DNA from 2 places in the Niabella aquatica genome. Region 2 is predicted to be linked to the other one. Evidence: riboswitches for the same ligand, from Rfam matches in the RefSeq annotation. Region 2 holds a riboswitch; the other holds the start of a gene.
The links. A riboswitch is a leader RNA that binds a small molecule or an ion and turns the genes downstream of it on or off. The one in region 2 is predicted to bind thiamine pyrophosphate.
Positions count from the first base shown of each region.

Region 1: another riboswitch for thiamine pyrophosphate. It lies ahead of pnuC (nicotinamide riboside transporter PnuC); the one in region 2 lies ahead of ACYVBM_RS18075 (TonB-dependent receptor).

Region 1 covers NZ_BAAGYM010000003.1:371,963-388,325, reverse strand. Annotated here, with positions in the region: gene uvrB (excinuclease ABC subunit UvrB) at 1-1,483, shown strand, start outside; gene ACYVBM_RS03270 (DUF5995 family protein) at 1,659-2,420, shown strand; gene ACYVBM_RS03265 (hypothetical protein) at 2,515-2,682, opposite strand; gene ACYVBM_RS03260 (hypothetical protein) at 2,887-3,090, opposite strand; TPP riboswitch at 3,191-3,287, shown strand; gene pnuC (nicotinamide riboside transporter PnuC) at 3,322-3,954, shown strand; gene ACYVBM_RS03250 (acyl-CoA dehydrogenase family protein) at 3,935-5,023, shown strand; gene ACYVBM_RS03245 (hypothetical protein) at 5,031-5,669, opposite strand; gene ACYVBM_RS03240 (FUSC family membrane protein) at 5,755-7,962, opposite strand; gene ACYVBM_RS03235 (mandelate racemase/muconate lactonizing enzyme family protein) at 8,168-9,253, opposite strand; gene ACYVBM_RS03230 (S46 family peptidase) at 9,448-11,598, opposite strand; gene ACYVBM_RS03225 (SET domain-containing protein) at 11,957-12,379, shown strand; gene obgE (GTPase ObgE) at 12,545-13,549, shown strand; gene ACYVBM_RS03215 (family 78 glycoside hydrolase catalytic domain) at 13,821-16,363, shown strand, end outside.
Region 2 covers NZ_BAAGYM010000028.1:58,582-74,944, reverse strand. Annotated here, with positions in the region: gene ACYVBM_RS18100 (acyl-CoA reductase) at 1-123, opposite strand, end outside; gene ACYVBM_RS18095 (4Fe-4S dicluster domain-containing protein) at 188-535, shown strand; gene ACYVBM_RS18090 (D-alanine--D-alanine ligase) at 678-1,664, shown strand; gene ACYVBM_RS18085 (PASTA domain-containing protein) at 1,694-2,527, shown strand; gene ACYVBM_RS18080 (rhodanese-like domain-containing protein) at 2,566-2,877, shown strand; gene ACYVBM_RS18075 (TonB-dependent receptor) at 3,024-5,315, opposite strand; TPP riboswitch at 5,369-5,475, opposite strand; gene ACYVBM_RS18070 (S26 family signal peptidase) at 5,624-7,177, opposite strand; gene lpdA (dihydrolipoyl dehydrogenase) at 7,425-8,828, opposite strand; tRNA gene ACYVBM_RS18060 (tRNA-Arg) at 9,161-9,234, opposite strand; gene ACYVBM_RS18055 (hypothetical protein) at 9,347-9,532, opposite strand; gene ACYVBM_RS18050 (hybrid sensor histidine kinase/response regulator) at 9,714-12,356, shown strand; gene ACYVBM_RS18045 (4-hydroxy-3-methylbut-2-enyl diphosphate reductase) at 12,350-13,594, opposite strand; gene ACYVBM_RS18040 (alpha-amylase family glycosyl hydrolase) at 13,826-15,217, shown strand; gene ACYVBM_RS18035 (MATE family efflux transporter) at 15,259-16,363, opposite strand, start outside.

The DNA.
Region 1 (16,363 bases), on a different contig from region 2:
GTTCACTCGCGGCACTTTTCGCGTGAAAGGCGATACAGTGGATATTAACCTGCCCTATACCGATTATGGGTATCGCGTTACCTTTTTCGGAGATGAGATAGAGGAGATCGAAACCATTGATGTGGCTACTAACAAGCGAATTGCTAAAATTGAGAATGCCGCTATTTTCCCCGCCAATATATATGTGGCTCCAAAAGATATGATACAACAGGTGATCTATGAGATCCAGGACGAGATGATGGCGCAGGTGGAGTATTTTCAAAGCACCGGCAAGCTGATAGAAGCCCAGCGTATTAAAGAACGTGTGGAATATGATATAGAAATGATCAAAGAGCTGGGCTATTGTAATGGCATAGAGAATTACTCCCGGTTTTTCGACAGGAGAAGTCCCGGTACAAGGCCATTTTGTTTGCTGGACTATTTTCCGAAAGATTATCTGATGATCGTGGACGAAAGCCATCAGACCATGCCGCAGATCAGTGGTATGTATGGTGGGGACAGGAGCCGCAAGCTGATACTCGTAGATTACGGGTTTCGCATACCATCGGCTTTGGATAACAGGCCTTTGAATTTTCATGAGTTTGAAAGTCTGCAGCACCAGGTCATTTACGTTTCGGCTACGCCGGACAGCTATGAGCTCGAGAAATCAGAAGGTGTTATTGTGGAACAGGTGGTGCGCCCGACAGGCCTGCTGGATCCGCCTATTGAAGTGCGCCCCAGTGTTAACCAGATAGATGATTTGCTGGATGAAATTGATAAGCGTGTAAAAAAAGGAGATCGTGTTTTGGTAACGACCTTGACCAAGCGAATGGCAGAAGAAATGGATAAATACCTGCATCGCATCAACATCAAATCCAAGTATATCCACAGCGAGGTAGATACTTTAGAGCGCGTTGAAATACTGCGCCAGTTGCGTTTGGGGGAAATTGATGTGCTGGTAGGCGTAAACCTTTTACGTGAAGGACTGGATTTGCCGGAGGTGAGCCTGGTAGCCATCCTGGATGCGGATAAAGAGGGTTTTCTGCGCAACGAAAAATCATTAACGCAAACGGCTGGACGGGCTGCACGTAATGTGGACGGACTGGTGATTTTTTACGCCGATACCATGACCGGCAGTATGCAGCGCACGATTGATGAAACTAACCGCCGCCGCGAAAAACAGGTGGCCTATAATATAGCGCATAACATCACGCCCCGTACGGTGACCAAGTCGAAAGAAGATGTGTTTAAACAAACCAGCGTTCTGGATATTAAGGGCTTTGATGAAAAAGAGCCCGGCGCTATTAGGTTTGATGAAGACCTGGTTACTGTTGCAGCAGAGGAAGAAGTGATATATAAAACTATCCCGCAAATGGAAAAAGCTATTGCCAAAACCAAGAAGGAAATGGAGAAAGCCGCACGGGATCTTGATTTTATGGAGGCTGCCAGGTTGAGAGATGAGATGTTCCGGTTGCAAAAGGAGCTGGATGGGATGAAGCAATAGGGTTGCATTTAAAAGTACAAAATTTTATTCCTGTTTTATAAAAAGCAATTTTGGTCTGGGAATGAAATGTTGAGGTTGCAGTGGTAGGCGGTAATAATGAAATACCTAAATCAGGGTATATTCAAATACCCATGCTTTCATTAAGTTTACTTCAAAAAGCTAAATCGCTTCAACTATGACCCCGGCTACTACTATCGATGAAGTAATTGTGCAACTTGAGCAGATCATTGGTGATTGTATCAAAAACAAAGACAGGTCGGGGTATTTTGCCATGTTGTATTGCAATGTAACGCGGCGTGTAAAGCAGGGTATTGGCAATCATGAATTTTCGGATAATGGATTTGTTGAAAAGCTGGATGTGCTTTTTGCCAATCATTATATAAGAGCATGGCCCCAATGGCAACATGGCCTGCAGCCATCGGAATCGTGGGCTACAGCCTTTAAAGCCGCTATAGCAGCACCTTTGATCGTACTACAGCATTATCTTTTAGGCATGAATGCGCACATTAATCTTGATTTAGGCATTGCCACAGCTGAAGCGCTGCAAGGGAAAGAACTGAAAAGCATTAAAAAAGATTTCGATGCCATTAATATGCTGCTGGGTTCTATGATCGATGCTACAAAAACCTGTCTTGAAAGAATAAACCCGCTGATGTACCTGTTGCGGCTGCACAGAAAAAACTACGACGACCTCCTGGTAAATTTCAGCATAGGAAAAGCCCGGGCAGGCGCGTGGTGTTTTGCAGAAAGCCTTACGAACCAAACCGGTAGCAACTACGATAACTGTATTGCTGACCGTGACAAATTAATTGCACAATTAGGGCACAATATAGCCTACCCGCAGAGTAACCTGCTAAACAGCTCTTTAAAAATGATACACCGGTTTGAAGGTAGTGATATAGCAGCTAATATCAGGCATCTTAAAATTCTGACCTGAATGCAAACGGCCATAGGTATAAAATTACAACTCCGTATAGCGGCAGCGTTACAAATAAAAAAATGTCAACCTTATATACCACGCCTGGCTGACGTTATAATTTCCTGATTGGTTCCTTTTTGCTCACCTGCTCCTTTGTTTTCTTCCATGCAAGGAACAGCTCCTCATTACTTTTCAAAGCCTGGTACAAACGTTCGCCCGGCGATTTTTGCAGCCATATTTCTAATTGCAGTTTTTTAATATGTTCCGGTGTGTCCTGCATTTATAAAAGATTAAAAGTATTTAACTGTAATTGTCCTATCCATTTTTTTATGTACTCCATATCCAGTTGAGGTGTTTGTAATAATTGTCTAATATCTTCCATCTGTATGATAGATTGTATTTCCTGGATCCCAGATAAGCTTTGCCGTCGCTCAAATTCTGTCTGCCTGAACGGAGCGTTCATCAAAATTACAAAATCAGCTTTTTAGCCACTTTCATAATCAATGATATTAAATATGCTTTTATGCTTTATTGCATCATGTATTGAATCCGGATCACAATAAAAACCGTCTTCAAACGCAGATGCGAAACGTTCAACATTTTCTTCTTTCAGTAATATTACGAAATCAAAATCTCTTGTAGCCCCTGGTACCACGTAAATACTCATAGCAACACTACCAGATAGCATATAAGGTACCTGGTGTTTTTGCAGGGTGTCTACTATTTTGTCGTTTTTATTATTATAGTTGGATAAAAGTACAACATAAACCTATTTGATACCTATCTTTGCCCTACTCATGGGGTGCCTTAATATTACGGGCTGAGATCATACCCAATAACCTGATCCGGGTAATGCCGGCGTAGGGAATAAGTATTATCAGATTTTAAGTGCATCCGTGGCGGTTAAAATATCACAGTTATGAACATGCACGAATGGGTTCAGACTTTTTGGGAACAATTAAAGGGAGTGCCTGCCCTGGAGTGGATCGGCGTCAGCTTTGGCGTTGCAGAAGTATTGCTGGCAAGGGCTAATAAAATATGGCTATATCCGTGTGGTATTTTATCGGTTATTATTTCCACCTATATTTTTTTTCATGCGGGCTTGTATGCAGAAAGCACCCTCAATCTTTATTATTTATTGATGAGTATTTATGGCTGGTGGTGGTGGGTGAACAGGAAACAACATGCTGCCCCCCAAATTACGAGAGCTGATAAAAAAGACTGGCTCGTTACCATTCTTATTGTAACGGGCGCATTTGCGGTGCTTTATTTAGTGCTTCGGCATTTTACTGATTCAACAGTACCTGTTTTTGATTCATGGGTAAGTGCCACGGCATGGGCAGGCATGTGGCTGCTGGCTAAAAGGAAAGTTGAAAACTGGCTGTTGCTCAATATCAGCAATGCTTTTGCGATACCCCTGCTGCTTTATAAAGGACTGCCTTTATATGCGGCGCTTACTTTATTTCTGTTCATTATTGCAGTGCTGGGATATATGGACTGGAGCAGGATTGTTAAACAAAAAGAAAAAGAACATGCCTTTAGTTTTAAGTAAAGACCAGGCAGACCGGTTAAGAAATTGGTGTGCCGGGGCGGAAGCGAGAGGCGCCTTAACCCCGGCCATACTGGAGCTTGCCTATAAGCAAAAATGGTTCAAGCTCTTTGTTCCAAAAGCGCTTGGCGGGCTTGAGCTGAATCTTCCCGAGGCTTTACAATATGAAGAATACCTGGCCTATATAGATGGCAGCCTGGGATGGACGGTTACGCTTTGCGCCGGCGCGAATCTTTTTTGCGGTTATATACAAAAGAAAAAAGCATACACGATTTTTTCAAAAGAAAAAGTTTGCTTTGGCGGAAGCGGCGCTGCAGGTGGCGTTGCCAGGGAAGTAAAAGGCGGCTATATCGTAAACGGGTACTGGAAATATGCCACGGGAGCACCACATCTTACCCATTTTACTGCCAACTGTGTTATTGAGAAAGATGGAAAAGCCTTGTTGAAGGAGGACGGTACTCCGCTGACACGATCCTTCTTTTTTAATAAAAATGAGGTAATAGTACACAAAGACTGGAATACGATGGGCCTGAAAGCGACTGCCGGCCATAGTTTTAGTGTGCAGGATATAAAGGTAAGCAATGACCGGAGCTTTATTATTGACGGATCGCATACTACACTAGAAGGTAATATCTACAAATATCCCTTCCTGCCTTTTGCAGAAGCGACTATTGCTGTAAACACCCTGGGTATGACCCGGCATTTCCTGGAAGAGGCTTTGTATATTATTCAGCAAAAAAAACGGCAGCATGCCCGGCAGGGCCATGCTGCGAACCGCATTGCGGAAATCGCCATTGTAAGCGCACAACAAAAGGTATATGATCTGTCAGACCGCTTTTATACAATAACCGATATCTCATGGAAAGAGCTTGAGCATAAGCATGTTTCTAAAAAATCAGTCAATAAAATCGCAGCACTCAGCAGACTAATGGTGAAGGAGTGCCGGCAGCAGGTGGCCACTATCTATCCTTATTGTGGATTGGCGGCAACCAATAATGGTACTGTGATCAACAGGGCGTTCCGCGATATTTTTACCGGCAGCCAGCATGGACTGCTTACGTTCTCTAAATAAATAATTATTATTCTTTATTAAACGGGAAGGAGGTCTGGTGCTTTTTTCGTAAAAACCCGGTAAGCGCGGCTTCTATTCCCTTGGGAAAACCCGTTCCATGATAGGCCTCATCCTTTAAATACACCAGGCAATGGCGGGGTATAGTCGGAATCCAGACATTATACTTAGCTATCCATAAATATAAATGTGTTTCCAGGCGGTTGAGCTGGCTGGCTAATTCCGTGGCTTCGGCTTTCTTACCAGCTGTTTTATATTCAAAATCGTTTTGCAGCCAGGTAAGCATCCGGGTGTTTAAATCATGCAGGGCGTTGCTATATCCTCTTATAACAGAATGCGTTTCTTTTTCTGTTTCATTCATGATGGTATAGCAGCTGCTTAAAAAAGCATCCATTGTCTGCCCGCTTTCAAGACTCAGGCCAGGCCGTTCCAGTAAGCGGGTGCATAGCACATGGGCTATGCTGTTTTGCTTTTTGTAAATATCAAAAGAAGCATTGAGCAGCGAACAAAGTTCTACAAGTTTTGCGAAGCGTTTCTTCTGTCGCTCTCTGTGAGCTCGTGTAAGCTCTATTATAAACTTTCCTGCAAAGCCCAGCAGGCTTATAATAGCTGCAAGTATAGCAGCTCCCAACCATTGAGGCAAATCCATCAGCATGAAATAAAAATAGAATAATAGCAACCGTTAAAAAATACCTAAATCAGGGTATGATAATTTAACCCCCTCACTGTTTTTATTAAAACTCTTTTGCCAGTTTTTTAATATCTCCTGCAATACGGCTGATAAAAAGGAACTGATCTACGACCGGTTTCAATGCCACGATCATTTTTCTTGTTTCTGTATCTACAAGTCCCTGTTGCAGTTCCCTGCGCCGTTTGCTGACGAGTTCGTCCAACTCTTCTTTTAATTCGATAGGCGCCTGGTGTTTTATTTCATTGACTGCTTTATGAGCGATCATTGAAATCGATTCATTAAGCTCTGCCACTATATCATCTTTAATAGATTGGAAATTTTCTTCGGTGTACTGCTGTTTAAAGTTCCGGGCTAAAGCGCCGAGCGATACAATATGGGAGTTCAATGTATAGATCAGCACTACCAACTGGTGTATTCTTTTGATGTCGCCCTGCTTGTTTTTAGGCTCGTTCATCATACGGGTAAAGCCGCCCGATAAATTGGCCTGCTCAATAAACGCATCTTTACGGCTCAGCCTGTAGTCAAGATCGGTTAAAGTGCCAGTTGAAAAGCTGGCAGCTACTATCTCAAAATAACGCCTGGATTTTTCCAATGCAGTAATGATATAAGAATTGATCTGCATTTTTTCCCAGGAGGGTACCAGCACATAGGCGGCTATAAAAGCAATAACAGAACCTACTACAGTATCAATGAGCCTGCTTTTGAATATTTCATAAAAATGGTGACTGTTGAGCAGGTAGAAAAAGATCATGATAAATGCTGTCATGAAAATCACGCTTACCAGGTATTTGGTACGCATAAAGCTATAAGTGATGATCATTAACACGATCATAGCCGCAAACTTCCCGTTTTGTGTAGGAATAAGGAAAAGCAGGGCAAGCCCTCCCAAAGCGCCTACAAAAGTACCTAAAAGTCTTTGGTAGTTTCTTTGCCGGGTAACGCTATAGGTAGGCTTCAGGATCACGATGATAGTAAGTAATACCCAATAGCTGTATTGTAAATGCAGCGCATGTGCTACTATATAACCTAAAACACAGGCCAGGGTAACCCGTATTGCATGCCGGAAGCTGTTTGACTTTAAAGAAAAATTTTCTTTCAGAATTTCAATGTCAAGATCCGTTTTAGTAACGAAATGATCGTAATCGCCGGATAGCTTATATGCTTTGATCTTTTTTTGGTCGTATCGTGTATAATGGTGTAACGTGTAAATGCGAAGGGTGATCTCTTCTACCGATTGGAGCAGCTTACGCATGTTTACAAGCGCATCAAATGTTTCCGGTTTCCTGTATTGATCGGCAAAAGCTTCGTACCTGGTTTGTAATACCTTAAGCTCATTATTCAGTTTTCTCGAAGCCCTTGATGGCCGGCCGCTTTGCACGGCCAGGCCGATATGATGTAATTCCTCTACGATCACATAGATCATTTGCTGAAAGTGGTTCAGAATGCCACTGTCGTCAAAACGTTTATGCATGGCCTCGTAGTTATAATAGGTGGCAGAAGCTTTTTCGAACAGATCAATAGATTCAACAAATATTACCAGGAGGGTGCGGCCGGTGAGGGTGGACTCTTTCACAATATTCCGGCTTTTGAATAGCATTTCACGTAACAGGGACTGTTTTTCCTGTATCTGCTGCTGCTCTTCCATCAGCTTTTTATAAATCGCATTATAGTCCGCATCTTTATTATAGAATAACGCCCGCGTTCCAAAATAATCTGCAATGGAAAGGATGCTATCGCCCAAAGCCTGCTGGATCACTTTATAAGGGCGTACTCCAAATAATGCCAGGCTGAGCAACATATACCAGCAGCTTCCCGCTATGAGAAATAGGCTGTGAAGCAGGATATCGGTTCCCCTTGCATGGTAATCAAGGTTCAGTATCATGATCAGCATACCCGCGAAGCCAATAGAATTGGCCCTTGCACCATACACACCAATAACACTCAGCGCAAAACAAAATATAATTATCTCCAGGCCAAGCAATACCGGATGCTGGTTAATAAGACCGGTGACCAGCGATACAAAGAAGATCAGCCCGGCGGTTATCAGCATTCCGTTACGGCGCTGATGAATGGGCCCGGGGATATCTGAAGCGCTTACTGCCATAGCTCCCATGGAGAGAATAAGCCCAATTTCTAATTTTCCGAAATAGCTTAATACAATGGCAGGAAGGGTAATGCCAATAGTAATCCGTATAGCCTCATTAAAATAATAGCTGTTTATAAATTTTTTATATTCTTTAATATAATCCACTTAAGCAAAATTAAGACCGGGCCTGTTTAACTTTTATTTTTAACGGTAACATGCCCCTGGGTATTTTATTTCTATTGGTATCTTTATGTTTTAACGTTCTTAGCCATTAATTTGTTCTTTTTTGAAAAGAGCTAACCGGTTCGTGATATATTCTGGCGTAAAAGAATGCAGCGCACTTATAGTAGCGATTCTTTAAAAAATTTTCCTAAAATTTCTTTTTCAGCGTAGCCCCGATCCCCGGTGCTTCCGGTACTTCGATCACTCCGTTTTCTTTGTAAATAATGCCTCCTTCTACCGGATCTTCGCTAAACATCAGTGCAGTATCAAAATCGAAATAAGTAATGTTATCGCTGCATAAAGCCAGGTGTGCAAAAGCCGTCATGGCAATTCTTGATTCTAAAAATGCTCCTATCTGAATTTTCATATTCGCCGCTTCTGCAAGCCGTATCATTTTTAAAGCCTTGAAGATGCCACCGCTTTTACCCAACTTAATATTGATCAGGTTACAGGCCTTTATATCAATCAGCCTTTGAACATCGTTGTGATCGCAGCAGCTTTCATCGCTCATTATGGGAATAGGGCTCTGCTTCCTTACCGCTGGCAGCTGCATAAATGCCCAGCGTGGTAAAGGTTCTTCACAATGTTGTATGTTGAAGGGTTCAAGCGCTTTCAAGGTTTCGATTGCTTCCTTAAAGCCCCAGCCCTGGTTGGCGTCTACCCTTATCGGTATATCATATCCTACCGCTTCACGGATGGCTTTAATACGCAGCACATCTTCCCTGCCCCCTTTCCCTATTTTTACTTTGATAACAGGAAATCCTGCGTCTTTGATCTTTAACGCGTCTGCGGCCATATGCGCCGCCGCTCCCACGCTCACTGTATAATCGGTAGCAATGATTTTGTTTTTTGTTCCTCCCAGGAAGCGGTACAAAGGCTGGCCCTCGTTTTGAGCAGCAATATCGAATAAAGCCATATCAAAAGCGCTTTTGATACTGTTATTGCCATAAATTACCTGATCCAGCTCGTTCATACGCTTCTCAATCTCGAGAGCATCTTTACCTATCCATACTTTCTCAAAGTACTTACCTACTACCAGCCCCGTATCAGCGCTTTCACCGTTAATGCTCATAAAAGGGCTGCACTCGCCCCAACCGGTGATACCTTCATTGGTATGAATAATTACTATTACATTATCGGCACTGTAAACGGGGCCTAATGAAATAATAAAGGGCTCTTTAAGCGGAACAGATAATTTGATGAGATCTATTTGGGTAATTATAGCCTTGTCCATGTCCTAAAAATAGGAAAGAAATGGGCTGTAATAGAACAATACGCATGATATTTAGTTTTTTAGTGGGCTAGCGAGGCTCTGGCATACAAATATGCAGCAGGTAGCGATACAGGGTGTACACTTCAGCAATCACTATTCATAAAAAAAAGACAGGTACGCTACCTGCCTTTTCCTTTATGTTTGCATAGCGGCTCTTATGGCACCAGCTTCAGCTCTTTGATAATATTAGACGCGCCGCCCAGTTTATCTATACACCAAAGCACATAGCGTATATCTACATTAATGGTACGGTTCAGGTTTTTATCAAAGGCCAGCTTATGGCTTAATGCCTCGTAATTACCATCAAAAGCAAGGCCGATCAGCTCGCCATTGCCGTTAATAACCGGTGAGCCCGAGTTACCGCCGGTAATATCATTGGAGGTAATAAAGTTAATTACCAGGTCCTTACGCACCGGGTCTGCATACCGGCCAAAATCTTTTTTCTTAAAAAGCTCGATTTGTTTAGAAGGGAGGTCAAATTCATAATCCCCGGCTATATATTTTTCCAGTACTCCTTTGGATGTGGTTACATAATCATAAAATGCCGCATCTTTTGGAGAATAAGGTTTCACCTGCCCGTAGCTTACACGCATGGTAAAAGTAGCGTCGGGGTACATCTGCTTTGCTTTTCCCGGCTCCATTGCCATTACTCCCTTAAGATAGATCCTGCCGTAATCGTTATTTTTAATAGTAAACTGCTGAAATATCGGGTCAAACCTTTCTTTGTAATTATTAACAAAAGCTGCTGCATGTTTAAATGCCGGGTCGTTATTTAATTCATCTGTATTCAATGAACTAATAAAGGCGTTCCATTTAGTATCGTCAAAAATGAGGGTATGCTTAAATACATCAGCTGCATATCTCTTATAGGAAGACGACTCGCTCAACGGGCCGTACTGTTGTTGCAACGAATCATAAAAGGCTTTTGGCTGCTGATCCTTTTCTACGTTGTCGTAAAATATTTGAGTGGAGCTGCCTAAAATATTCTGATCGGAAGGTTTATCTTCTGCTGCAAGAAAAGCATCTCTTCTGGCATTCAGCTGTTTTACCAGGGCGTCCTTATTTGCATTAGGCGCAGTTACTAGCTGATATACCGTATTGGCAAAGGCAATAACCGGCGATCCTAAAATACCTTCCGATAAGTAAACGCGTTCTGCTGCATAAGGCTTCCACTCGTCGTAAGCCTTCGCCCAGTCTGCAAACAGGGTTTGATATTCCGGTTTCCCTTTTGCCCAGGCTGTGAATTTGTCTTCGGCAGCTTTTTTCTGCCCATATATATCGTATTTTAACAGCTGTTTGGTTTCTCCGTCAAAAAACTTCCAGTAGTTGGCGATACCTGCATAGCTGGAGGCCAGCTTCAGTTTTGTTGCGGGATCTTTCTTCATTTCCCCGAACATATATTTCAGGCGCATATCGCGCAGCTTTACAAGCGTGGGATTGTTTACTTCTGTTGCCAGCTTAATCCCATAAGAAGACTCATAACGGTTGGTGCCGCCGGGATATCCCCATATCATGGCAAAATCATTTTCTTTTACACCTTTTAACGAAATAGGAAGAAACCATTTGGGTTTATAGGGAACATTAGCGGCATCGTAGGTAGCAGGCTGGTTGTTCTTATTGGCGTAAACCCTGAAAATAGAGTAGTCGCCTGTATGCCTGGGCCATTCCCAGTTATCGGTATCTCCGCCAAATTTGCCTACACTTTCAGGTGGGGCGCCTACCAGGCGGATATCTTTATATATTTCATATACAAATGCCAGGAACTGGTTGCCTTTAAATACCGGGCTTACACGGCACTCTATACTTTGATCCGCATCACTAAGCCTTTTATTGATAATGCCCACTACTTCAGCCTGTTTGGCAGCTCTTGCTGCTCCCGAAAGCCTGCCTAAAGCTCCTTCTACTTCCTTCGTTACATCTTCTATGCGCAGCAAAAACTGAACAGTAAGCGGCGTTTTAATTTCTTCAGCTTTATTTTTTGCGTAGAAGCCATCACGCAGGTAATTATGATCTACTGTGCTGGCAGCGGCAATGGCACCGTATCCGCAGTGGTGATTGGTAAATATCAGGCCCTCGGCGCTTACCATTTCGCCGGTACATCCGCCGCCGAAAATAATAATAGCATCTTTCAGTGAGTTTTTGTTTACACTGTACAATTGATCTTTCGAAAGTTTTAAACCTTTCTTCACCATGTCATTGTAAACCTGCTGACCTAATAAATGAGGCAGCCACATACCTTCATCAGCAAAGGTTTTAAATACTGATGAGAACAGCACCAACATTACAATAAGTGATCTTTTAAACATTATCATATAATTAATATTGAATAGAAACGAAAGTAGTACCTCTTCCTTTTAACTGCCAAACATACAAAGAAAACAGGAGGCGTTATTGGTATACAATGAAGGTTTTGCACACAAAGGAGCGTATTATTTAAAAAATATCTGCATTTCATAAAATTATTCCTGTTAAAATGCTTTATTTTTATATAGCTACTAATTGGCCCTCTTGTGAAAATAGATTTTTTAAAAATTTTGGCTGTCTTTCTTTCTGCACCTGATATTGATATCGGTCAAGCCGGCCCGGGATTGCTCCAAAGGATCATAATTGATTTTATGGCACGCCCTATTTACAATATATTCGCAAACAAAATTTAAAAGCTGCATGTGTTTACCGGCAAAACATTTAAAAGTAAAAACCTCAACTATTCCTCAATCAGGCAAAGGGCTTTTTGTAACAGTAAATGTTCCCAGGGGTGCAGTGATAACCGAATATATCGGTCGCAGGGCTACATGGGCCGATGTAGAAAATGATGCAGACAATCCCTACATTTATTATATTGATGATGCCAATGTGATAGATGCGTCCAAAGATCTCAAATCTTTTGGCCGTTATGCTAATGACGCTGCCGGCCTTACTAAGGTTCCCGGTTTAAAAAATAATGCCGAATACGAGGAAGTAGGCAACCGCGTTTTTATAAAAGCCAAAACCCATATTGTTGCAGGCAGCGAAGTGCTGGTTTCGTACGGGCGCGACTACTGGAAACAGGTGAGAGAGAATATTAAGATTGAAAAAGCGGGGAAATAGTATAATTATAATTGCGGCGATGTGTATATAGGTGCTGTAAAATACCATTTAGCTATACGGTGCGCTCACTTTCAGGCTATTAGTTTTTAATGACCCGGATATCGGGCTTTTGCTTTAAGCTTTGAGCCTTCGGCTTATCTTTGCCGCCATATCAATAATTACAACGTGGAGAAGAGCAATTTTGTAGACCAGATACGTGTTTTTTGTCGCAGCGGTCATGGTGGCGCGGGCATTAAACATTTTTTACGTGATAAGTTCACCGCCAAAGGAGGGCCCGATGGTGGCGATGGCGGACGTGGAGCGCATATTATCTTACGGGGCAACCGCAACCTGTGGACCCTGCTGCATTTGCGGTATCATAAAAATGTGCTGGCCGAGAATGGCGAAAATGGCGGACACAATAACTGTACCGGTCGCAGCGGGAAGGATATTATTCTGGAGGTTCCGCTGGGAACGGTTGCCATTGATGAAGAAACCGGGACGCAAGAAGCAGAAGTGCTGGAAGACGGGCAGGAAGTGATTTGGATGCCCGGTGGAAAAGGAGGTTTGGGCAACAGCAATTTCGCTACTGCCACCAACCAGGCGCCCGAATATGCGCAGCCCGGTATGCCCGGCGTAGAGGGATGGAAAGTATTAGAGCTGAAAGTACTGGCGGACGTGGGTCTGGTAGGATTTCCCAATGCCGGAAAATCTACCTTGCTGTCCGTAATCACAGCGGCCAAGCCTAAAATAGCCGATTACGCATTTACTACCATTACGCCTAACCTGGGCATTGTTGAATATCGCGATGGAAGGAGCTTCTGTATTGCCGATCTTCCGGGAATTATAGAAGGCGCCGCAGAAGGGCGCGGGCTGGGCCATCGATTTTTAAGGCATATTGAGCGCAACCCTGTTTTACTTTTTTTAATTCCAGCTGACAGTAAAGATCACCGCAAAGAATTTGAGATCTTACTGAATGAGCTGAAGCAGTACAACGAAGAACTGTTGCATAAAGAAATGCTGATTGCTATCAGCAAAAGCGATATGCTGGATGATGAGCTGAAAGAGGCCATCAGCGCTGAAATGCCGGATGATATACCGCATATTTTCATTTCATCGGTGGCTCAGCAGGGCCTGGTAAAACTAAAAGATATGCTGTGGGAGGCATTAAACAAACAGCCGGAAGAATAGCGGAGGAGCCGGAAGGGGCGGCTTAAGCTTTTATTCTGTCGCCTGCCCATATAATAAAGACGATAATTACGCGTCAACTGGCTGTACTGAATAGCACGAGATCGCTGTAAATGTTGCCTGTACGCAGGTCGCAGTCACTGCAGCTAAGGATAGTGTAGGACAGTTGTGCAGTTAATCGCCTTAACTTTATTAGCAAACGATCTCTTCATTGGTCCTGGAAATCTTATCAGCCCGGGTAAACAAAGGCTGGTACCAATAAAACTGTATTGAAATGAATAAAATGATTGCCTCTTTCAGCCTGTTGCTGCTTTGTACCGCTGCATGCGCACAAACCAGCGTCAAAAATCTTTTAACAGAAAACCTCGTTAATCCCATTGGCCTCGATGTTGTGCAACCTTCCTTTAGCTGGCAGCTGGCCGGGCCAGGCCGCAACATTGTACAATCGGCTTACGAGATAAAAGTATCGGAAGAAAATAAAACAGCCTGGAGCTCCGGAAAAATAATGTCTGATTCTTCGGTACATGTTACTTATAAGGGAAGCCCGCTGCGGTTCAACACAAAGTATAAATGGCAGGTAAGGGTGTGGGACCAGGCGGGAAAAATGTCCGGATGGAGCCCTGTCGCCTCGTTTCAAACAGGTTTGCTCGACAGCACCAACTGGCAGGCACAGTGGATCGAAGCAACATTTGCCCCCAGCGATAATGAAAGCCCCTGCCCCCTTTTCAGAAGGCCGTTCAGTCTTTCTAAAAAAATTGCCCGGGCTACGGCTTATATCACTGCTCATGGCCTGTATGAAGCTTACATTAACGGAACCCGTATTGGTGATGCCTGGCTTACACCTGGCTGGACCAAATACAGTAAAAGGCTGCAATACCAGGCTTACGATGTAACCCCGCTTTTAAAAAGCGGTGCCAACGTGGTAGCAGCAATGGTGGGCAATGGCTGGTACCGTAGTGTTTTAGGATGGCAAAACAACGGTAATATTTATGGAAAAACGCTGGGCCTGCTGCTGCAGGTAAATATCACCTATAGCGATGGCTCTTCCGAAGTAGTAACTACAGACAATTATTGGAAGTCTTCGAGCGGTGAGATCATGTATTCGCAGGTATATGATGGAGAAATTATTGACGCCAGGAAGCAAAAGCAGGGCTGGAAAGAAGCGGGTTATGATGATGGAGACTGGAACAGCGTCAAAGTAGTAACTCATCCGAAAGATATTTTAATAGCTACTGTAAACGAACCGGTAAAGCAACATGAAACATTCAGGCCGGTGAAATTGATCACCACACCGGCCGGCGAAAAAGTGATCGACTTCGGGCAGAACCTGGTAGGGTGGGTGCAGGTAAAAATGAAGGGCAATGCCGGAGATACCCTGACTATTTCGCATGCCGAAGTGCTGGACAAAGAAGGAAATTTTTATATAGAAAACCTCCGTGCGGCCAAAGCACAGGCAAAGTATATTTTAAAGGGCGGCGGAACGGAAACCTTTCATCCTTACTTTACATGGATGGGCTTCCGGTATATCAAGATAGAAGGTTACCGGGGAGAGATTGATCCTGCTGACTTTGAAGCGGTGGCTTTATACTCGGCCATGGAGCCAACAGGCAGCTTTACAACGTCCAATTCCCTCATCAACCAGCTGCAGCATAATATACAATGGGGACAAAAAGGCAATTTCCTGGATGTCCCAACAGATTGCCCGCAAAGGGATGAGCGGCTGGGCTGGACAGGTGATGCACAGGTATTTGCAAGAACCGCTGCGTTTAACATGAACGTACATAACTTTTTTGCAAAATGGCTGCGTGATATAGAGGCCGAGCAGGACAACGGTGTAGTACCGTATGTAGTGCCTAATGTTTTGGGTAAAGCCGGCAACAGCGCCGGCTGGGCCGATGCCGCCACTATTGTGCCCTGGCAAATGTACCTGGCCTACGGCGATAAGCGCCTGCTTGCTACCCAATATGGCAGTATGAAAGCTTTTATAGAGAGTATACGGCGTGCGTCTAAAAACGACTTGTGGAATACCGGATGGCATTTTGGCGACTGGCTGTTTTACCGGCCTTTTGATGACAACGACGGGCGCAGCGCCGTAACCGACAAAAACTTAATAGCACAATGTTTTTATGCGCATGCTGCACAGCTATTGATTAACACAGCAAAGATTTTAGGTAAAACAGCTGATATGGAGGAATATACTGCCTTGCTGAAAAGAATAAAAGATGCTTTTAATACCGAGTATGTAACGCAAAGCGGCCGCCTGGTATCGGGTACACAAACTGCTTATGTGTTAGCCCTGCAGTTTGATATGCTGCCCGAAGCGCAAAGACAACCAACAGCCGAAAAGCTGGTGGAGAATATAAAAAGCTACGGGAACCATTTAACAACAGGATTTTTAGGCACCCCGTATTTATGCCATGTGCTCACCCGTTTTGGAGCCGATAGCGTGGCGTATAAATTATTGCTGCAGGATAGTTATCCCTCATGGCTGTACCCGGTAAAGATGGGGGCTACTACCATCTGGGAAAGATGGGATGGCATGAAGCCTGACAGCACTTTTCAAACACCCGGCATGAACTCTTTTAACCATTATGCTTATGGCGCTATAGGCGATTGGATGTACCGGAAAATGGCAGGAATTGATACTTATGAAGATGGCGCTGGATACAAGCATATATTGGTAATGCCACATATAGGCGGCGGTTTTAAAGACGCATCGGCAACTTTAAAAACCTATTATGGCCTGCTAGGCAATAGCTGGAAGGTGAATAACGATAAGCTGGTAATGGCTACGGAAATACCGCCAAACACGCGGGC
Region 2 (16,363 bases):
TTCGGGCAAAAACCAGGCGTTATGGGCAGAGGCCCTTTCTTTTATGCTTTGCCACTCTTCATTATTTTGTTGTATATATTGTCCCAGCCTGCTCATTAATTCAATGCGTGTAGATAAATTCATATCCATTCAGTAATTTTGCGTTTTATTACGAACAAATATAGTTTCATAAAACAAACAATAGACTATGGCAATAAAAATTACGGATGAATGTATAAACTGTGGAGCGTGTGAACCCGAGTGCCCGAACAATGCAATTTACGAAGGTGGGGTAGAATGGGCTATCTCAGACGGCACTTCTGTTAACGGTGCATTTACTTTAATGAGTGGGAATGTGGTGGACGTGCACTATAAGAATGAACCACTTGCGGTTGATACTTATTATATTGTGCCCGATAAATGCACAGAGTGCCAGGGTTTTCACGAGGAGCCTCAATGTGCTTCGGTTTGCCCGGTGGATTGTTGTGTGCCTGACGAGATGTATCAGGAGACGGTGGAAGAGTTAATGGCAAAGAAAGACCGTTTACACGTTTGATTTTTTAATCTAAGGTCACTAGTGTATTACGGCCCTTCATTTTCCTGGCGAACAGTTTTTGAAATATGAAACACCACTCGTTTTATTAAATTTTTATTTATGCCACCAGAGTATTTTAACCCGGGTGGCATATTTTTATATTATGAAGAAGAATATTGCACTTGTTACAGGCGGCTATTCAGGCGAGGCCGTAATTTCCTATAAAAGCGCCGTTACCATTCAAAACAACCTGGATAAAGAAAGATATAATGTATTTAGAATAGATATCACGCTGAATGGCTGGTATTACGTGGCAGAAGACGGAACCCGGTCGGATGTGGATAAAAACGATTTTACCATTGTCAGCAACGGGGAAAAAATAATATTTGACGCAGTGCTTATAGCGCTGCATGGTACGCCCGGGGAAGATGGAAAGCTTCAGGGTTATTTTGATATGCTCAATATACCCTATACAGGGTGTAATGCTGCCACATCGGCTATTACCATGAATAAAAGTTATACAACCGGTGTAGCGGCCAAATCAGGTATTCATGTGGCGCGATCGGTTTTATTGTTCGATCATTCTCCTGTACCGGCGGAAGCATTGTTGCAAACGCTAACACTGCCTCTTTTTGTAAAACCGAACAGTGGTGGTTCCAGTATTGGTATGAGCAAGGTTTTAAATCCTGAGGAGCTTCAGGCCGCTATTGAAAAAGCCTTTAAAGAAGACCGGCAGGTATTGGTGGAGGAAATGATCACAGGCCGCGAGTTCACTATTGGTGTGTATAGATCAAAAGGCCAGATCATTGCATTACCTATGACGGAAGTAACAGCGGATGCTTCTAAAGTATTTTTTGATTTTGAGGCTAAATATGAAGGAAAGTCTACTGAAATCACACCAGCCCTGGTGGACATATCGGTTACTGAAAAAGTGAAAGCCGCTGCTGCAAAAGTGTACGCGGTCTTTAACTGCAGGGGTGTTATCCGCATCGATTTTATTTTTAATGACGCTATCGGCGAGCCATTTATGCTGGAAATAAATACTGTTCCCGGGCAAAGTGCTGCCAGCATTATCCCGCAGCAGGTTGCAGCGGCGGGCGAAAGCTTAAAAGAATTTTATACTTTACTGGTAGAAGAATGTTTTGCGTAAACATTATATTTACTAAATAAATTTTTTGAATGTTTAAGTTCATTACAGGTAAGTCGCTTTGGGCAAATGTATTGGTCGGTATTTTATTAGCCGTATTATTCTTTGTGGGTGTGATCAGTTCATTAGGCTGGTTTACTAATCATGATAGTGCTAAAACGGTACCGGGTGTGATAGGAAAACCATTAGCGGAGGCAGAAAAAATTTTGACAGATGCCGGCTTTACTGTAGAAATCCAGGATAGCCTTTATTACGATACTTTAGCTCCCACACAGATAATAAGGCAGGTTCCGGATGAGCTGGAAGTTGTGAAATCTACGCGAACCGTTTATCTTACCTATAACAGGATGTATCCTCCTCAAATAGAAATGCCTAATATTGTCGGGTATAGTTTCAGGAATGCACTGATGGTACTGGAAAATGCAGGGCTGAAGCTGGGTGATACAACCTTCCGTCCTGATTTTGCAAAAAACTCGGTATTGGAGCAGTTATATAAAGGAGGCACTATTCAACCCGGAGCTAAAATAGCAATGGGGAGTAAAATAGACCTGGTGATTGGTTCTGAGCTTAGTCAAACTGCGTATGCTATTCCTAATTTAATAGGACTTACCACCAGCCAGGCAAGAGCGCTGCTCGAAAGCAAAGGGATCATGCTGGCATCTATTATTCCTAATCCGGATGTAAGGGATACTGCTAATGCATATGTGTACCGCCAAAGCCCCGAAAGGTTTGATGACGAGGGACATGTGATCAGCATACGATCAGGGCAGGTGATGGATATTTGGGTAAGCGTAGCGGCACCTGTAACAGATTCGCTGCATACCATGAAGCCTGATCATACAGGTACCGAAGCTGAAATAGAATAGCTTTGAAAATAATTATTCAAATCAAACTTTAAATAAGCATGGAAACCATTACAGTTCAAAAGCTGAAAGAAAGAATGGACAATGGTGAAAAAGTAAACCTCATCGATTGCCGCGAACCAGCCGAATATGAAGAATATAATATTGGCGCTGCCCTAATTCCTCTGGGCGATATTCAAAACGGAAATATTGGCTCCCTCGAGGGAAAAGAAGAGGAAGAGGTTATCGTTCATTGTCGTAGCGGAAAAAGAAGCGCTGCAGCCTGTCTTTACCTGGATTCAATCGGGTTTAAGAAAACAGTAAATGTGGAAGGAGGCATTTTAGCCTGGAAAGAGACATTCGACAGCGAATAAAAATTGCAGTAATAAATTTTTAAAAGCCCTGTGATGTAAAAACTCACAGGGCTTTTAAGCTTTAAGATAATGTGAAACGGGATAACTTAACTTACGCCAGACTCCCGCTCAGAAATTTGAGTCTGTTCTAGTATTGCCGGGCCATTCTAAAAAGTAAAATTTATCCCAATGTTCCAGTTGATGCCGGCCTGCGGAAAATAGTAGTTTTCTGTGGCAAGGATAGCGCTGTTGTTGAAATAATAAGAATAAGTGTACCCGTTGTTTTCATATTTTCTATTAAAAATATTGTTTGCTGTGAGTATTACTCCCAGCTCTTTGAAGGTGTTTGAAGGTACAAAATACCTTACTCTGATATTTGTTAAGTAATAGGGGTTGATACTCTTTAGCTTGTTGGAGGAATTGTCAAGATATTGGCGTCCGACATATTTTTCCGTGAGATCCAGGAACAGCCGGTGCCCCCTGGTTTTACCGAAAAAAGGCTCAATCGTTACACTACCGCCGGCTATTGCATTTGGTGAAAAGGAAATATCAGTGTTCCTGAATGTCTGCACCCCCTGACCCATTTCTTCCCAGTCCTCGTCATTATTGTAAATAGTATAATATTCAGTGATCTCTTTGATCTTGTTTTTACTGAAAGTGGTATTGGCGCTGATTTGAAGCCAATCCAGCGGTTTTGATGTCGCTGTTAGTTCTATACCTGCCCGATAACTTTTGGGTACGTTTGCACGTACGGAAGCACCTACATCGTTTATTTTTCCGGTATTGATGAGCTGATTTTTATAGTTCATGTAATAACCGTTAATACCTGCCTGCAATAGCGGGCTTTCAAATCCGTAGCCGATCTCAACGTCGTACAATCTTTCCGGCTTAACCATGGAGGCCTTATCAGCTGTCTCAAAATCATCCCGGTTGGGCTCTTTATTGGCCACGGCGAACGAGGCGTAAACCTTGCTAAGCCTGTTTTGCAGATGATTGATAAAGTAGCTTAACCCCAGCTTTGGATTAAAGAAATGGAAGGAGCCGGAAGATTCAATTTCAGGATTTTTCCTGAAGCCATTCATGTCATGGGAAACATAACGGTATTGCAGGTCGGCAAACCCGTACAGGTTATCAATAATTTGTTGTTGTAATTTACCGTAAATATTAAAATCTGTTTTGTAGGCTGTAAGGTTGTACCATTTATAATCAACCGGTATACCGATCTCAGCCCATTTAACAAAACCGTAATGTTTGGCATCGTATTGTGCATATCCACCGCCCAATACAAGGTTCGTGTTTTTATAATTGTACGATGCAGACAAAATGCCTCCGTAATAATGGTTGTCTAACCAGAGCTGCCGGGTAAGGTCAGTTTGTTTGATTACGCTATCGCCGATGGTGATACTGCCCGGTAAGAAGTAAGATGAAAAAGATTCTCCCCTTTTATATTCATTGTAATAACCCCGGCCTCTTGTCATGAACAGGCCTATATTGGACGACCATTTACTGTTGAACTTATGATTCAGGAAAAGCTGATAATAATCCTGTTGGTAATTATCTGTTTGGTCATTGTAATATGTAACGTTCCCGTTTTCGTCTTTATGCATTTTACCCAGTGTATTGGTACGCCTGCCGATAGCGTCTAACTGTTTGCTGTAATCAACGGTAGCGGGGTCATCTTTATCTGTAAAGTAGGTGCCGATCCCATTCCATGCCTGCCCGGTGGTTTGTTTCCCGGTAAGGAAGTTGAATTTGATATTGGTCATTTCATTAAGCGATGTCCAACCGCCAATAAAATGCAGTGATTTAAGGTCGGAGGAAGCACGTTGAATATAACCGTCTGAACTGAGTTTGGATGCGCGCATGTCAAACCGGAAGCCTCCTTTTAAAATCCCGGTGGAAGCACCCAGGGTATGCTTCCAGGTATTGTACGAACCATAAGCATTGGAGGCATAAGCAGTAGCCTCGCGGTTCTGTTCGTTGTTGGAGATATTAAGCGAACCGCCAAACGCACCTGCACCGTTTGTGGAAGAGCCTACCCCGCGTTGGATTTGTATAGAGCTGGTCGAGGAGGCCAGATCGGGCGTGTTCACAAAGAATACACCCTGCGATTCAGGATCGTTTACCGGGATGCCGTTAATGGTAACGTTGATGCGGGAAATGTCTGTGCCGCGCAGGCGCATGGAGGAATAGCCAACACCCAGGCCATCATCAGAACTTGTTATTAATGATGGTACCTGGTCCAGCAGGTAGGGTAGGTTTTGTCCAAGGTTTTGTTTCTGAATCTCGTTTTTGCCGATGTTGGTTACTGCAAACGGCGCTTTGGTACTAAGCCGCAAAGCCCTTACCTCGATGGGCGACAGCAGGTAAAAACTGTCTTTGTTGTGTGTAGAATCTGTTTGCGCGTTTGCGCCATACGCTGCCGGGAGCAGGCAGCTCCAAAGAAAAATCCTCTTCATTTGTTTTTTTGTTTTAACAATTAAAAAATGAGAGGGAAATGCTGAAAAGAAAGGCGTCTATGTTCATCCTTCCCTGCGCAGGCATTACCCTGATCAGGTTTTACGGGTATTATCTCAGCTTTTCACGCCATTCGGCGGATCAGCACCCCGGGAAACCGGCCCCGCCAGAACGGGACATTTGCTTTAAAAAAGCAGTGCGAAGGTAAGGAGAAAAGTTTATAAACTGAAAGCTAAAATGCGGCAGGTTTAAAATTCAATGTTTGAAGGTTTCAGGTTGGCTTCTTATGATAAGCCTCCGACTTGCTCCCTTACTTAATAATATTAAACAATCGTTTCCATCTGGGGCCATTTTCATAACTGAACCAGATCATCCAGGCTTTACCTACTACGGCACTTTCAGGTACAAAGCCCCAGAAACGGCTATCCTGGCTTTTATGACGGTTATCGCCCATCATCCAGTAATAGTCCATTTTAAAGGTATAGGTGTTGGCTGGCTTTCCATTAATGAAATATTGGCCATTTCTGTTTTCTAAGGTGTTGCCTTCATAAGATCTGATAACACGCTCATACATAGGATAATTTTCAGGAGTAAGCGTAAGGGTCATTCCTTTTTTGGGAATCCATACGGTGCCGTAATGATCCACAGACCATTGATGCACGGTGTCATAGTAGGGAAAAAGGCTTTCGGAGCCCGCGTTGGCCGGAATTATTTCTTTTGTTACAGATGTGGCATCAACAGCAGGTAATTTTTTAAGGATCTCCAGTTCCGGTAAGGTAAGATTGATATGATAAATGCCATTTCCCCAGGCGCTGAAATCAGGACTGCCGCTTTCCATATTCAATGCAATACCTGCATCGCGCAGAAAATCTTCATCAATCTGAAGATTGTTTTTTGTTTTAAAGATATAATAAGTAGCAGCGGTAGGAGATACATAGGCCGGTTTATTATTAATGTAAACAATGCCGTCAACGATTTTTAAAGAATCGCCGGCTATCCCTACGCAACGCTTGATATAATTATCGGTTTTATCCATCGGATGCGAAACAACCGGGAACTCGGAAGGATTATCTAATATATACCGGAATTGCTGATCTCCTTTTTCTGCTCCTCTTTTAATATCATAATAAGGAACAGCCGACTCAAAGCCTTCCTTATGGATTACCGTATCTCCTGCTGGAAAATTAAATACCACGCAATCATTTCTCTTTACCGGTGCAGCGAACCAGCGGATATAAGGTAATTCGATCAAAGTGGAATAAGATCTTGTATTGATCCTGGGAAGGTAGTTATGTACGAAAGGCACCGATAACGGTGTATTGGGAATACGTGGTCCGTAACTGAACTTACTAACAAAAAGGAAATCCCTTACAAGCAGTGTTTTTTCCATAGAACTGGATGGAATGGTATAGGCCTCAAAAACAAAAGTACGTATGAGGGTAGCCGCTACAACAGCAAAAATAGCTGCATCCACCCATTCACGCCAGCCGGGTTTTTTATGTTTTTTTACACCTTCTGCACCTATAAGGCGGGCATCTTTATTATTTGCCAGCCACGGAAAGTAAAAGAAAGGAACTATTGCTGCCGCGGCATGATCCAGGAACGAAAAACGGCAGAATACTTTTGCAAATTCTATGAAAATACCAGGGGTGATAAACCAGCCTACTACGGGAATAAATTGCCAGAATACCCAATGCTTTGGGCGCTGGGCGATATCCTGCATCACCCAGGTGTTATAAAAGGGAATATAGGCTTTCCACGACTCACGGCCCGCCTTTTTAAACAATTGAGCCAAACCAAAGGACGGTAACAATACAAGCAGTAGGCTAATAAAATATATAACTAATAAATGATTAAAAGGCATGGGCCAGAAAATTTTGTGGCAAATTTATTGGAAACAAACGAAATAGTGTAAGTGTAGGGGATAATTAACAAATTGAGTGAGCGGAAACCTTTTGATTTAAAAGATCAGGGTGATTATTTATTGTCTTTATGCCGGATATTTTTCAGCATGACCGTTGTTTCCTGGAATTCAATGATCATACAAAAGGTGTTTTTATATCAAAGACCTCCACCGGGGAGGTCTTTGATATAAAGTTCAAAAATAAAAATCACAAATGGATCGCTTCACCATAAGCTACCTCGATAGCATCTTTAATACTTTCGCTGATGGTTGGGTGCGGGTGAATGCTGTTCAATACTTCATGGTAAGTAGTTTCCAGCTTACGGCCTACCACCGTTTCTGCGATCATTTCGGTAACATTGTAGCCGATCATGTGGGTGCCCAGCCATTCGCCGTATTTAGCATCAAAAATTACTTTTACAAAACCTTCTGTATGTCCGGCGGCACTTGCTTTCCCGCTGGCGCTTAGCGGGAACTTACCCACTTTTACTTCGTAACCAGCTTCTTTAGCTTTAGCTTCCGTATATCCCACGCTTGCAATTTCAGGATAGCAATAGGTACAACCCGGAACGTTATTGTAGTCGATCGCTTCCGGTTTGTGTTTGTATTTGCCTTCGGCGTGAGCAATAGCTTCCACACAAATAATAGCTTCTTTACTTGCCACGTGTGCCAGTGCCTGGCCCGGAACGCAATCACCAATGGCATAAAAACTATCTACATTGGTTTTGTAGAACTTGTCTACCACAATTTTTCCCTTATCGGTTTTTACACCCACAGCTTCCAGCCCAATGCCTTCAATATTTGCAGCTACGCCTACAGCGCTCAATAAAACATCAGCTTCCAAAACAATTTCACCATTTGCCGTTTTTACTTTGGCTTTAACCCCGTTCCCGGATGTATCAACCGATGTTACCTCGCTATTGGTTAAGATATCTATACCCTGCTTTTTCAGGTTTTTTTCCAGTTCTTTAGAAATATCTTCATCTTCAATAGGCACAATGCGTGGTAAGAATTCCACCACTGTAACTTTGGCGCCAATGCTGTTATAGAAATAACCAAACTCAATACCAATAGCACCACTACCTACAACAATGATACTTTTAGGTTGCTGAGGTAATACCATAGCTTCACGGTAGCCGATTATTTTTTTACCGTCCTGTTTCAAAGCCGGCAATTCGCGGCTGCGGCCGCCGGTAGCAATAATAATATGTTTGCCTTCTACTACCTGGGTTTTGCCATCAGCGCCTTTCACTTCTACTTTTCCTTTGGCTTTCAGACTGCCAAAACCCATAATCACATCAATTTTATTTTTGCGCATCAAAAACTGAACGCCTTTGCTCATTTTATCTGCAACGCCACGGCTGCGTTTTACAATCGCTTCAAAATCAGGAGTACCGCTGGCTTGAATACCAAACTCCTGCGCATGTTTAATGTCGTTATATACCTGGGCACTTTTCAATAAGGCTTTGGTAGGAATACAGCCCCAGTTCAGGCAAATGCCACCCAGGCTTTCTTTTTCAATGATCGCGGTTTTAAAACCCAGTTGAGACGCCCTGATAGCAGCTACATAACCGCCCGGGCCGCTGCCCAACACTACTACATCGTATGCCATGTGTTATAAGTTTTTATATTTTAGTTTGATAGATAAGAATTGTTCGCCCCTTGGACTATTTGAATTAAACCTTGCGAATTTAGCTGAAATACGTTAAACGACAAAGGCAAACACTTCTATGGTAATCTATAAAAACCACTATTACCGTATGTTGAACTCAATATAAAAACGAAGAAAATTTCGCCTCTTACTGAAGCCGATAAGCTGCAGCTCTGTACTCCCCAAAGAGCAAATGTGTACAAACATAAGAAATAGCATATCTGCTACGCATTCTGTTTTATTACCTTATATTAAAAAAGCAGCTACATTATTGTAACTGCTTAATTATTAAGTGACCGCGTTAGGATTCAAACCTAAAACCTTCTGATCCGTAGTCAGATGCTCTATTCAATTGAGCTACGCAGCCAACTCCGCGTAAGGGGACGGCAAAGGTAAGGATAAAATTGATTTTAACAAACGTTTTTTTAATAAAACAACAGGCTGAATACAGTAATGATGAATAATAAATAATGAATTAACTACAATATTCTGGAAATATTTTTACCCGGATTGATCAGAAATGGTTTTTGATCGGCAAATACATCATCTCCCATCCACCATTTTTTTTCGATCAGTTTATAAATGTCTGAATTCTTTTTTCCCGGCGATTTTTTGAAGAACCATGTTTTTTTGAACAGCAGATTAATTTTGAGGTAGATTTTCATTTTTGGTATATTATATCATAAGTAACGACAGTGCAAATTTAAAAAAAAACAGCAAACTTGGAATCCCTAATATTTGTGATAGATTAATGCTTATATTTACGTCTTGCCTTTAAACCCGCTTTGGGACATTCCTAAAGAGGCCAAGGTGAGTCCTTTCAACAATTTGACAGTCAAAGTATAAATGAATGCAGGGAAATCTATAAAGCTATCTGAAAAGGTAAAAATAACAATCGCTTTATCTATAAGCGCGCTTATTTTAATAGGACTTGGAATTTATGCTAACTCAAGAACCGTCCGGTATAAAAAATCCATGCGCGATGTCAATCTTTCCGGTATTATTATCACCCAATCCCAGGATGTACTGAATGCGGTACAGGATGTTCAGGCTGCTTACAGGGGCTATATTATATCCAACGATTCTTCTTATCTTAAATCATTTGATATTTCAAGCCGGATCTTACAGATCCGGATCAGTTCTCTGAAGCGTTTGCCTATGCTGTACAGGCAGCGGATGCTTTTAGACAGTATTGATGTGCTGGTAAATGAGCAAAGACAAATAGCTTACAGCATCATCGTTAAACGCAGGTACATTTCGTTTTTAGAAGCATGGAGCTTTTTTAATAATGGCGAAGAAAACAGGCTTATTAATAAGTTAAGATATAGTGTTCTGAATTTTATAAACACCGAAAAAGCGCTGCAATCACAAAAGTTGAAGCAGGAAAATGATAGTTTCAACCAAGTGATCTATGTGGTAATAATAAGCGTTATTGTTGCTGTTTTAATCATACTGTTTACCCTTGGCTATATCAGAAAAATCTATCAGCGTTTGATTAATACAGAGCAGCTTTTACTAAAATCACAAGTAAGGCTGGAGAGCATTCTCGACAAGCTACCGGTTGGTACTATCATAGTAAATACCAAAAGCAATGAGTACCATGCCAACCATAAGGCTGTAGCATCACTTAGCCAGCAACTGCTTCCGGATGGCAGTGTTTTTGAATCTCCGGATAATGTTACAGTGCCTAACAGTACGCTCAAGCATGAGCTACGCGATAAACTGTTTATTACCCATGCTATTCACGGAGAAGAAAATATAGGGTTTAATGAAACCACCATTGTGGTAAACGGTGCAGAAATTCCTTTCAGGGTAAGCGCTATACCCATTTATAACGAAAGGGGACAACTGGAATATGCTATTTCTGTATTTGATGATATAAGTAATATTAAGGAGTTTGAACGTGAACTTATACAGGCTAAAAAGCTGGTTGAGGAATCTTTAAAATTAAAAGAGTCCTTCTTAAGCAATATGAGCCATGAGATCAGGACACCTATTAATGCGATCCTGGGCTTTGCCGAATTGTTGGGCAAACGGGATATTGGCGCTGAAGAAAATGAATATGTGCGGATTATTCAGTCAGCAGGTGAGAATTTACTGAGATTATTGAATGACATACTGGATTTTTCCAAGCTCGAATCCAATATGATGGTTTTTGAAGAACATCCTGTAAGCATTGATGGTATTTTAAACTCCATTTGCAGTTTATACCTGCCTAAAGCCAGGAGTAAAGATATTACGCTCAGTTATGAATGTGATGCCAATGTACCCGATGTGGTGATTGGAGATCCGGTACGCTTAACCCAGGTAATTACCAATATTGTTGGCAATGCTATTAAGTTTACTCCAAGAGGAAGTATTTTGATCTTTGCAAGGATGATCGCATCTGATGAAAAAAGATCGGTAATAGAATTTAAAATAAAAGATTCGGGTATTGGTATTTCCAAGGACAAATTATCGCGTGTGTTTAAAAGATTTGAACAGGCAGGGGTAGAAACCACACGCCTTTACGGGGGCACGGGCCTTGGATTAAGCATTGCTAAACATATTGTTCAAAGCCAGGGTGGGGAAATATCTGTAACCAGTGAGCTGGGCGTGGGCTCTATATTTACCTTTACAATGCCTTTTGCTCATTACGATTCAACTAAAATGGTAAATGCCAAAACTGTGGAATCTGTGGCGGACCTGTCGTTTTTAGAAGACCTGCGCATATTGCTTGTAGAGGATAATATGCTGAACATAAAATTGATCAACGGTATTTTTCTGGGTACGAATGTGAAGATAGATGTTGCAGAAACTGGCGCTCAGGCTATAGATAAAGTGAAAAAAAATTTTTACGATATTATATTGATGGATATTGAGCTGCCTGATATGAATGGATATGATACCACTAAAATTATCCGGAACGATCTTAAAGTTAAGTTGCCGGTTATTGCGCTCACAGCGCATGCGCTTGCAGGAGAAAGAGAAAAATGCCTCGAAGCCGGAATGAATGAATATCTGACGAAACCGGTAAATACAAGAAAGCTGTTCGAAATGATAAGTGCTTTAATGGCCGGAAATATAGAACCGTCTGTACATGCTAAAGACGGTAAGGCTGATATTACAACCATCCAGTCTCAGCAATTATTTTCAACAGAGTCTTCTGTAGTAGATCTGAGTTACCTGCATGAACTGTCCGATAATAATAAAGAATTTGAAAAAGAAGTTATTGAGCTGTTTCTTACACAGGTACCCCCTCAGATGCAGGAACTGGACATAGCTGTTAATTCCGGTAACTATGCTGACGTGAAAGCGCTGGCCCATAAATTGAAATCTTCTACAGCAGTTATTATAGGCAAAAAGCTGATGCCGCATTTTGAGCTGCTTGAAGAAAAGGCAATAAAGAACGACCTGAACGATAGCGCTATGAGGAGCTACCGCATTATTAAAGATATGCTTTCTAAGGGTAATAACCAGCTGGAAGCCCTGCTTCAAACCGCTTACTGATCATTTGCTGCATTACTGAAAAGTAATGCCATTTCTTCGATAGGGGTTGCTCCGGGGAAAAATCCGGTTACCCTTTCTACGACTTTTTCTACCAGGGCATCAGGGCAGGAGGCACCACTGGTTATTAATATTTTTACAGGCTGTTTTACTGGTAAATAATTATGAGTCAGCAGTTCCTGGCCGGTATGAAAATTATAGTGCAATATTCCCTTATCAGAAACAATTTTTTCAGGGCTGTTTATATAATAAGTAGGTAGTTGTTCTTCGCAAAGTTCTACAAGATGCGAAGTATTAGACGAATTATACCCGCCTACAACAAAAGCAAGGTGGGCATCGGTACGCAGCATGGCCGACACAGATGTTTGATTGTCGTTTGTGGCATAACAAAGCGTATCCCGGGTATCGGCAAACCGTTCGGCTAAAGATTCTTTTGTCAATTGATATTTATCCGTCATTACCTGTTTGAGATAATCGGCTATCGCCTGCGTGTCGCTGGCCAGCATAGTGGTTTGATTGACCACGCCAATCCTTTCCAGGTCCTTTAATACGTCAAAACCCTGGCTGTACTGCCCTTTGAATTCTTCATAAAAATCATCAGCACAGCGCTCACCTGTAATATAACCTGCCAGCCTTACAGTTTGTTCCATATCTTTTACTACAACTGCAGGTGCACCTGAAGCGGCATGTGAAAAAGTAGCCCTTGTTTCTTCGTGAGAAGGCTTGCCATGTATAATAATAGTGTAATTCTTTTTCGCAATAGCAGCGCTTCTGTTCCATACTTTTTCAACAAAAGGGCAGGTGGTATTATATTTTTCGGTGGGAATACCTATATCATTTAACTTTTTTTCGATGGATAGTGTGGTGCCAAAGGCCGGTATTAGCACAATATCGCTTTTGGTAAGACTGTCAAAAGGAACGAGCTCTTTCCCGTATGTATCCTGTAAAAACTGTACACCATGTTTTACGAGATCTGCATTTACCTGTGGATTATGGATCATTTCACTTAATAAGAAAATACGTTTGCCCGGGTTTTCTTCAACCGTTTTAAATGCAATCTCAATGGCGTTTTCCACGCCATAGCAAAAGCCAAAATGCCTTGCAAGATAAATGTGTACAGGTCCGAAATCGAGCAGGGTAGGAGTGAAATCTTTTTTAAGCTTGTCATTTTCCTTTCTACGCTTTTTAATTGCTGATATAAGAGCGCTTCTGTAAAAAACGGGTACGTCAAACTGCTTCATGCATGCAAAGATAAACAGGAACAGGGTATTGGCATTGAAGAAACAGAAATAGGGCATTCTAATTGTCGTGCCCGAAAACCTCCTCTCCCAAGAGACAGACTTACTTCTCACTGATCCAAACGGACTTCTCAAATGACACGATTACTTTATAATAATTTTGAAATGCACCCACATAAATAGCTGCCAGCCGGAACAAAATATTTTCCTATCTTCATCTCAAAACATTTCTTTATGAGCAAATTAGCTTTATTAGCCGTAGTCATTACTTTAGTAACATCCTGCAAGCTGATGCCAAAAGAAGGAAAAGATCATCAACAAAATAAAACAAGCAAAATGTCAGAAATCACGCATAATACAAACTGGAAGCATTCAACGAATATTTATGAGGTAAATGTGAGACAATATACACCGGAAGGAACTTTTAATGCTTTTATAAAGGAACTGCCCCGCCTGAAAGATATGGGTGTGCAGGTATTGTGGTTTATGCCCGTAACACCTATTGCGAAGGAAAAAATGAAGGGAACTATGGGTAGCTACTATGCCTGTTCCGATTATACCGCTATCAATCCTGAGTTTGGGACTTTGGATGATTTCAAAAACCTGGTAGATACGGCTCATCAGCAGGGTTTTAAAGTAATTATAGACTGGGTGGCTAACCATACCGGCTGGGATCATGTCTGGACAAAATCTCATCCTGATTATTATTTACACGATTCTGCTACAGGCACTTTTCATGTGGCCAGCGGTATGGATGATATTATTGAGCTGAACTATCAGAATCCCGGGTTGCGTAAAGCGATGATAGAAGCCATGAAGTTTTGGGTGAAAGAATGTGATATTGATGGTTTCAGGTGTGACCTGGCATCGTGGGTAGAAGTAGATTTCTGGCAGGAAGCACGGCCTCAGGTAGATGCGGTAAAGCCTTTATTCTGGCTGGGAGAGTTTGATGAGCTCGAAAATCCAGACTACGGTAAGGTTTTCGATGCAAGTTATTCCTGGAAATGGATGCATAAAACAAAGGATTTTTATCAGCAGCATCAGCCATTACATGAGCTGTCCAGCCTTTTGCAACAGTATAATGCAATAGGAGATAGCAGCATGCGCGCATGGTTTACCACTAACCATGATGAAAATAGCTGGAACGGAACGGAATACGAAAAATATGGAGATATGGCCAAATCGCTTGCAGTGTTCAGCTGTACCTGGAATGGTGTGCCACTTATTTATAGCGGGCAGGAGCTGCCTTTAAAAGATAAGCGCCTGGAATTTTTTGATAAAGATCCTATTCCCTGGACGGGCAGGTATGAACTGCACGATTTTTATAAAACATTGCTGAACCTTCATAGCAGTAACCCGGCGTTAAGAGGTGGCGACCCGCAGGCGCAAACCCTTCTATTGACAACGACTGCTGATGATAAGATTTTTGCCTATTTGCGGAAAAACGGGAAGGATGAAGTGCTGGTAGTGCTGAACTGGTCGCGGGAACCTGTTCATTTTGATATTACAGATCAACAACTGAGCGGATCCTTTAATGAAATATTTTCAGGCATATTGAAAGAATTTACGGCTTCGAAAAGCTTTAGTATGCAGCCCTGGGATTACCTGGTTTATACTAAAAAATAGCAGCAATATCGCTCTGCCGGTATTCTATAGCATATAGAATGTTATATCTTTTTTAGCTTCCAGCGGCCTTTTTTAAACAATATAAAAGATACGATAGTAATGGCAGCTTCTGCTACGGGAATGGCTATAAAAACACCGGTTGGCCCAAGCTTTAAATAATTAGCCAGCAGGTACGCCACCGGAATCTGGAATAGCCAAAATCCAAAAAAATTAACTTTGGTTGGAGTCCACGTGTCACCCGATCCATTAAATGCATTGATCATCACCATACCCACTCCGTAAAAAATAAATCCGGATGCCATGATATACATGGCTCTTTTAGCTACTGAGCGCACATGTTCCACTTCACTAAAGAAACCAACCAGCCAGTCTCCCAATAGAAAGAATATAAGCGATACCCCGATCATAAAAACAACGTTGTACTTTACGGTTTTCATAACGCTTTGCTGGGCTCGGTCCGGCGCGTTAGCACCCAGGTTTTGTCCTACTAATGTTGATGCGGCACCACTCAATCCCCAGGCTGGTAACATAAAAAACATCATTAATCTCAATGCGGTCTGGTAACCTGCACTTCCATCCTCGCCACCTGTTACAGCTACCAGTCTTGCTAATACGATCCAACTGCAGGAAGCTATTACAAACTGGAAAATACCGGGGGTTGAGATCTTTATCAGCGACCTGATAATCTTTGGGTCAGGTTTAAAATGCCTCGCTGCCAAACGTATTAACCCATTGCCTCTCAATAAGTGGTATATCTGGTACAGCACCCCAATGCTTCTTCCGGTAGCTGTCGCCACTGCTGCGCCTGTAAGGCCCATGGCAGGGATGGGGCCTAATCCATTTATGAAAATGGGGCATAATATTACATTACATATATTGGCTACCCACAAACTTTTCATAGCGATTGCAGCATTACCCGCACCACGGAAAATACCGTTTATTAAAAACAATAGCATAATAGCAATACTGCTACCCATCATTATTTGCGTAAATATTTTTCCATGTGCTGCTGCCGGTTCAGTTGCTCCCATTGCCATTAATATTTCTTTGGCATAAATCACCCCTGCAATGCTTAAAACCGTGTTAACCGCAAATGCAATAATAATCACCTGGGCAGCGCTATGGGATGCTTCCTCGCTGTTTTTT